DNA from 2 places in the Thermus sp. H19.2 genome. Region 1 is predicted to be linked to the other one. Evidence: riboswitches for the same ligand, from Rfam matches in the RefSeq annotation. Region 1 holds a riboswitch; the other holds the start of a gene.
The links. A riboswitch is a leader RNA that binds a small molecule or an ion and turns the genes downstream of it on or off. The one in region 1 is predicted to bind cobalamin.
Positions count from the first base shown of each region.

Region 1 (3,384 bases):
CCCTCCTCCCCTTGCTCCTCCCCCGTTTCCCCAAAAGCCGACCCCTACCCCTCCTCGTGGACTGGACCCCCGCCGAGGACGGCCAGCACCAGGCCCTGGTGGCCGCCCTCCCCCTCAAGGGAAGGGCCCTGGTGGTGGCCTTCGCCCTTCACCCCCTCTCCCCCTTCCCCAGTCAAAACCGGGTGGAAGAGGACTTCCTCCACCGCCTGGGCCGCGCCGTCCAGGACCTGGGGTACACCCCCCTCTTCCTCCTGGACCGGGGGTTTGACCGGGTCTCCCTGATGCGAAAGCTCCAGGAGTGGGGCATGGGCTTCCTCATCCGCCTGCGGCGCAACCGAGGCGTGGAGACCGAGGAGAAGGAGCGCTTCCTCCTGGGGGAGCGCTTCCCCAAGCCGGCCAGCCCCGAGCGTGGACAGGTCCGCCTTCAAGGTAGCTTCGCTGACCTGGGCCATGGCGGGGAGGGGGTGGAGGTCACCCTCCTGGTGTACCCGGGGGGTCGGGAGCCCTGGTATCTGGCCTACTGGGGGCCCTTGGGTGGGGAGCCTTCCTATGGGTGGAGGGTTTGGATTGAAGAGGGGTTTAGGGACCTGAAGGGGCAGGGGTTTGGGCTGGACCGCCATCGGCTGCGGACGGGGGCGAGCCTCAGGGGGTGGTTATGGCTTCTGGCCTTGGGGATGGCGCTCTTGGTCCTTCTGGGGGTGTGCTTGCGGGGCAGGGAATGGCTTCCCCGGCTCCTGGCCCATCCCGAGCGGCAGAGCCTCTTCCGCCTGGGCCGGATCGCCCTGGCCCAGGGGCCCCCGCCTTGGAAGGAAGCCGTGCTGGCAGAGTTGGTCAGGTTGCTTCAGGAGCTGGGGGGAGGAAAGTGATGAGAGCTCAGTTGTCAAGCCCCCTTGTCAGATCCCTCCTCGCGCCTTAGCCTGAAGGCTAAGGCCCGCTAGGGTCCCAAAGCCAGGTCCCGTTGCCCTGGTGCCTGGACGCGTAGTCCCGGCTTAAAGTGGGGAAGTCCGGTGCAAGTCCGGCGCTGTCCCGCAACGGTAACCGGCCCAGCGTCAGGCCTTTCTTCGCAGGCCGGAAGCCCGAATACCTGCCAGGGCCGCCCGCCCTACCCCAAGGCGGGCACCTCACGCGGATGGGGGAGAAGTGGGGGATAAACGGCCTTTGCCTTTAGCCCCTGCCTCCCGGCAGGGGTTTTTCCCTACCTCCCCCGGGCCTGGCCCTAGCGGCCTTAGGGAGGTAGGCATGAAAAGACTGCTGGCGGCGCTTTCGGTTCTTCTGGCCTTGGCCTTCGCTTTTCCCCTCACCCTGCAGGACGACCTGGGGCGCACGGTCACCCTCAAGGCCCCGCCTAAGCGCATCGTCACCATGCTCCCGTCGGTGACGGAGACGGTCTGCGCCCTGGGAGCCTGCGACCGGATCGTGGCCACGGACGATTACTCCGACTGGCCGGAAGGCGTGAAGAAGCTTCCCAAGGCGGGCGGCCTCTACAACCCCAACCCCGAGCTCATCGTCTCCCTCAAGCCCGACCTGGTCTTGGTTTCTAAGTACGGGAGGCTCTACGAGACCCTGGAGCGGGCCGGGCTCACGGTCTACGCCGTGAAGACCGAGACCTACGAGGACATCTTTAAGACGGTGCGCACCCTGGGGAGGCTCTTGGGCCTTCCCGCTGAGGCGGAGCGCCTGGTGGCCCAGATCCAGAAGGAGGTCTACCAGGAGGAGGCCCGGGCGGCCAAGGCCAGGTCCCGCCCCCGGGTCTACTACGAGATCGACCCCACCCCCTACACCGTGGGCCCCGAGAGCTTCATCGGCGTCCTCATAAGTAAGGCCCGGGGGGTGAACATCGTGCCCAAGGAGCTTGGCCTCTTCCCCAAGATCAGCCCCGAGTTCGTGGTGGAGAAGGACCCCGAGGTCATCGTGGCCACCTACCCGAACGCCCTGGAGACCATCCGCAAGCGGCCGGGATGGGACCGGGTGAGGGCCGTGCAGAACGGGCGGATCTGCGTCTACACCGGGGGGGAGGACAGCCTCCTTTCCCGCCCCGGCCCCCGGGTGGCCCAGGGCCTGAGGCTCCTGGTGGACTGCTTCCACGGCAGGCCATGACCCTAAGCCTTCCCCTGGCCCTGAGGCGGAGCCTGGTCTTCGCCTGGCTCCTTGCCCTGCTCCTCCTGGCCCTGGTCCTGGGGGTGGGCCTGGGGGCCGTTTCCCTCTCCCCGGCGGAGGTGGTGGGGGCCCTCCTCGGGCGGGTGGAGAACCCCATCGTCACCGAGCTCCGGCTTCCCCGGGTCCTGGCCGGGGTCCTGGTGGGGGCGGCCTTGGCGGTATCGGGGGCGGCCTTCCAGGGGCTTTTCCGCAACCCCCTGGCCGACCCCTACCTCATGGGCTCCGCCTCGGGGGCGGCCTTCGCCGTGACCCTCTTCGCCGCTCTTCTCGGGGGTCTTTCCCCCGCCTTCGCCCAGCACGCCGTCTTCCAGCACCTCCCCCTCTCCGCCACCTTCTTCGGCTTCGGGGGGGCCCTCCTGGCCACCCTTCTCACCCTGGTCCTGGCGGGGGGGGTGGCCCGCACCGGGGAGCTCGTCCTCGCCGGGGTGGTGGTGGGGAGCGTCCTCACCGGGCTCACCACCTACCTGATGATGCAGGACGCCGACCGGGTGCGGGCGGTCTTCGCCTACACCCTGGGCAACCTGGCCTTCGCCGGGTGGGAGGGGGTGCGGGTCCTCGCCCTCTTCTTCGCCCTGGCCTTCCCCCCCCTCCTTTTCCTGGGCCGGGTGCTGAACGCCTTAGGGCTCGGGGAGGAGACGGCGAAGAGCCTGGGGCTTCCCCTCGAGGCCCTCAAGCTCCTTCTTCTGGGTGCGGCGAGCCTCCTCACCGCCGCGGCCGTGGCCCAGGCGGGGATCATCGGCTTCGTGGGCCTGGTGACCCCCCACCTCCTCCGCCGCCTCCTGGGGGAGGACTACCGCCTCCTCCTCCCGGCAAGCGCCCTAGGGGGCGGGGCGCTCCTCGCCTTCGCCGACCTCCTCGCCCGCACCCTGGCCCGGCCCGCCGAGCTCCCGGTGGGCGTGGTCACCACCCTCCTCGGGGGGCCCTTCTTCCTCTACCTCATGTGGAGGCGCCGTGGGCGGGCTTGAGGCCAGGGGCGTATACGGCCCCTTCGTCCTCGAGGGCCTGGACCTCGCCCTTCATCCGGGGGAGTGGCTCGCCCTCCTCGGGCCCAACGGCTCGGGGAAGACCACCCTCCTAAAGGCGATGGCCGGGCTTCTCCGGCCGAGAAGGGGGGAGGTTCTCCTGGAGGGAAGGCCCCTTAGGGCCTACGGAAGCTACGAGCGGGGCCGCCTCCTCGCCTACCTTCCTCAAAACGGCCCCTACCCCGAGGGGCTTCTCGTGGAGGAG
Region 1 covers NZ_CM143429.1:1,344,641-1,348,024, reverse strand. Annotated here, with positions in the region: gene ACY5J6_RS07370 (IS4 family transposase) at 1-866, shown strand, start outside; cobalamin riboswitch at 948-1,106, shown strand; gene ACY5J6_RS07365 (ABC transporter substrate-binding protein) at 1,240-2,097, shown strand; gene ACY5J6_RS07360 (FecCD family ABC transporter permease) at 2,094-3,122, shown strand; gene ACY5J6_RS07355 (ABC transporter ATP-binding protein) at 3,109-3,384, shown strand, end outside.

Region 2 (3,384 bases), 250 kb from region 1:
AGGGCGTCCGCCAGGTCCAAAAGGCCGTCCAGGTGCAAGAACCCCGTGAGGCCGAGGAGGAGGGCGACCCCCAGGGCGGCGGAAAGCCCCGGGGGCAGGGGCGAAAGGGCGAGGAGGGCCAGGGGGAGCCCCAGGAGGTAGCCCGCCAGGGGGAAGAAGGCCACGCTCGCCTTGAACTCCCTCTCCCCCACCCCTTCAGGGGCCAGGGGCAAGACCGTGAGGAGGGCGAGGGCGAGGCGGAGGGCCTTCACGTTCCCTGAGAAACCCCCGCCTCCTGGAAGGTGGCCATGTGGAGGATGCGGGCGGCGGCCCGGAGAAGGGGCATGGCGAGGACTGCCCCGGTCCCCTCCCCGAGGGCCAGGTCCAGGTCCAAAAGGGGCCTCAGGCCCAGGGCCTCCAGCTGGCGGCGGTGGCCGGGCTCCCGGGAGAGGTGGCCGGCGAAGAGGTGGTCCTTCAGCTGAGGCTCCAGCTTCCAGGCCAAAAGGGCCCCCGCGGTCACGGGAAAGCCGTCCAGGACCAGGGGAAGCCCGGCCTCGTACCCCTCGAGGTAAACCCCGGCGATGGCCACAAGCTCAAGCCCCCCCACCTCGGCCGCCACCTCGAGGGGGTCCATGCCCGGGCGGAGGCGGGCGAGGGCCCGGGCCACCGCTTGGCGCTTCCGCCTCAGGCCCTCCTCCCCCACCCCCGTTCCCCGGCCCACCACGGCCTCAGGAGAGAGGCCCAGGAGGGCGGCGGTGAGGGCGGCCGCCGCCGTGGTGTTGCCGATGCCCATGTCCCCGGCGGCGAGGAGGGTGGCCCCTTCCGCGATGGCCCGCCTCGCCGCCTCGCGGCCCGCCAGGAGGGCCCTTTCCGCCTCCTCCGGGGTCATGGCGGGGCCCTGGGCCAGGTTTCCCGTCCCTTCCCGCACCTTGCGCTTAAGGAGCCCCGGGTGGTCGGGAAGCTCCCCCACCACCCCCACGTCCAGGACGTAGACGGCGCAGTCCGCCGCCAGGGCGAACTGGTTGACGGCGGCGCCCCCCTGGAGGAAGTTCAGGACCATCTGCCGGGTGACCTCCTGGGGGTAGGCCGAGACCCCCTCGGCCACCACCCCGTGGTCGGCGGCGGCCACCACCACCGCCCCCCGGCCGAGCTCCGGCTTCACCCGGCCCTGGAGGGCGGCGAGGCGCACCGCCACCTCCTCCAGGTAGCCCAGGGAGCGAGGGGGCTTGGTGAGCTGGCCCATGCGGAGCTGGGCTTGGGCCAATGCCTCGCGGTCCACCATGGAGGAAAGCTTACCCTAAGGGCATGGAGCTCTGGCTCGTGCGCCACGGGGAGACCCTCTGGAACCGGGAGGGAAGGCTTCTGGGCTGGACGGACCTCCCCCTCACGGAGGAGGGGGAGGCCCAGGCGAGGAGGCTCAAGGGGAGGCTTCCCCCCCTTCCCGCCTACAGCTCGGACCTCCTGCGGGCGAGGCGGACGGCGGAGCTTGCGGGCTTCACCCCCTTGCTGGCCTCAGAGCTTAGGGAGATCCACTTCGGGGCCCTGGAGGGGGCGCTTTGGGAGGACCTGGACCCCGTCCCCAAGGAAGCCCTCCTCCGCTTCCAGGGCTTCCACCCCCCGGGAGGGGAGAGCCTCCTGGCCTTCCAGGAGCGGGTCTTCCGCTTCCTGGAGGGGCTTAGGACCCCTGCGGTCCTCTTCACCCACGGAGGGGTGGTGCGGGCGGTGCTCAGGGCCTTGGGGGAGGACGGCCTCGTGCCCCCGGGGAGCGCGGTGGCGGTGGACTGGCCCAAGAGGGTGCTCGCCCGCCTCTCCCTTGACGGGACGGGACCGGGGAGGTAAAACAGGGGCGAGAGCGGCCGGGGTGCCCCAGGGCCCGGATGTCCTGGGGCGCAAAAGGGGGAAGACCGGTGAAAGTCCGGCGCTGTGCCGCAACGGTAACCGGCCCAACCCATAGGCCCATCGTCTAGGCCGGAAGCCCGAATACCCGCCCCGGTGCGCGCCTCACCTGCCCCCGAGCAGGGGCGAAAGGAGGCAAGCATGGGAAAAACCTTCGGTTTCCGGTTTAAGCCCCTTGTTCCCACCCCTAAGGAAGGTTCCACGTGACGGGCCTCGAGCTCTTGGCCGTGGCCTTGGGGATGCGCCACGGCGTGGACCCCGACCACCTGGCGGCGGTGGACGGACTCTCCCGGGTGAGGCCCTCTCCCCTTAACGGCGCCCTCTTCGCCCTGGGGCACGGGGGGATCGTCACCCTTTTGGCCTTCCCGGCGGCAAGCCTCCTCGGGCGGGTGGACCTCGAGGCCCTCCACCTCCCCGCCCTTCTCCTCCTCCTGGTGGCGGCCCTGAACCTCTACCGGCTCCTAAAGCCCACCCCTCCCACCTCCCCGAAGGGGCTTCCCCTCCTCAACCCCCTCCTCCTCGGAGCCCTCTTCGGCCTGGGGTTTGAAACGGCGAGCCAGCTTTCCGCCCTGGCCCTCTCCGCCGAGCTCTCCCCTTTGCGCCTCGGGGCCTTCTTCACCCTGGGGATGCTCCTCGTGGACGGGGTGGACGGGCTTCTGGCGAGCCGCCTGCAGAACCTGGCCAAGGACTCCCGAAGGGCGGAAAGGGCGAGCCGCCTCCTCGGGTGGGCGGTGGTGGCCGTGGCCCTGCTTCTGGCCTTGGCGGAGCTAGGGGGGGTGGACCTCGAGGCCATCGCCTTGCCCCTTGGCCTTGGGCTTTTCGGCCTCCTGGTCTCCTTAAGGCTCTACGCCCTAAGCCCCGCATGAGCCACCCCTACCCCCCGCCCCGGGACAAGAAGGGAAGCCGCATCGGCTTCACCACGGGGGCGAACGCCGCCGCGGCGGCCAAGGCCGCGGCCCTGGCCCTCCTCGGGGAAACCCCGGAGGAGGTGGACATCTGGCTCCCCGCGGGGTGGCGGCAGACCTTCAAGGTCTTCCGCCTGGAACGGAAGGGAGAAGGGGTCCTCGTGGGGATGATCAAGGACGCCGGGGACGACCCCGACGTGACCCACGGGGCGGAGATCCAGGCCCTGGTGCGCTTCGCCAGCGCCGACCGCTTGGAGGGCGGGGAAGGCGTGGGGGTGGTGACCAAGCCCGGCCTCGGGGTGCCCGTGGGGGAGCCCGCCATTAACCCCGTGCCCAGGCGGATGATCTGGGAGGCCGTGCGGGAGGTGACGGAAAGGCCCCTCGCCGTCACCATCGCCATCCCTGGCGGGGAGGAGCTCGCCAAGAAGACCTTAAACCCCAGGCTCGGGATCCTCGGGGGGCTTTCCGTCCTCGGGACCACGGGGGTGGTGAAGCCCTACTCCACCAGCGCCTTCCGCATGAGCGTGGTCCAGGCGGTGGGGGTGGCGCGGGCCAATGGCCTTTTGGAAATCGCCGCCACCACGGGGGGTAAGAGCGAGCGCTT
Region 2 covers NZ_CM143429.1:1,096,123-1,099,506, forward strand. Annotated here, with positions in the region: gene ACY5J6_RS05905 (adenosylcobinamide-GDP ribazoletransferase) at 1-251, opposite strand, end outside; gene cobT (nicotinate-nucleotide--dimethylbenzimidazole phosphoribosyltransferase) at 248-1,258, opposite strand; gene ACY5J6_RS05915 (histidine phosphatase family protein) at 1,285-1,818, shown strand; cobalamin riboswitch at 1,835-1,973, shown strand; gene ACY5J6_RS05920 (HoxN/HupN/NixA family nickel/cobalt transporter) at 2,079-2,741, shown strand; gene ACY5J6_RS05925 (cobalt-precorrin-5B (C(1))-methyltransferase) at 2,738-3,384, shown strand, end outside.
Region 2: another riboswitch for cobalamin. It lies ahead of ACY5J6_RS05920 (HoxN/HupN/NixA family nickel/cobalt transporter); the one in region 1 lies ahead of ACY5J6_RS07365 (ABC transporter substrate-binding protein).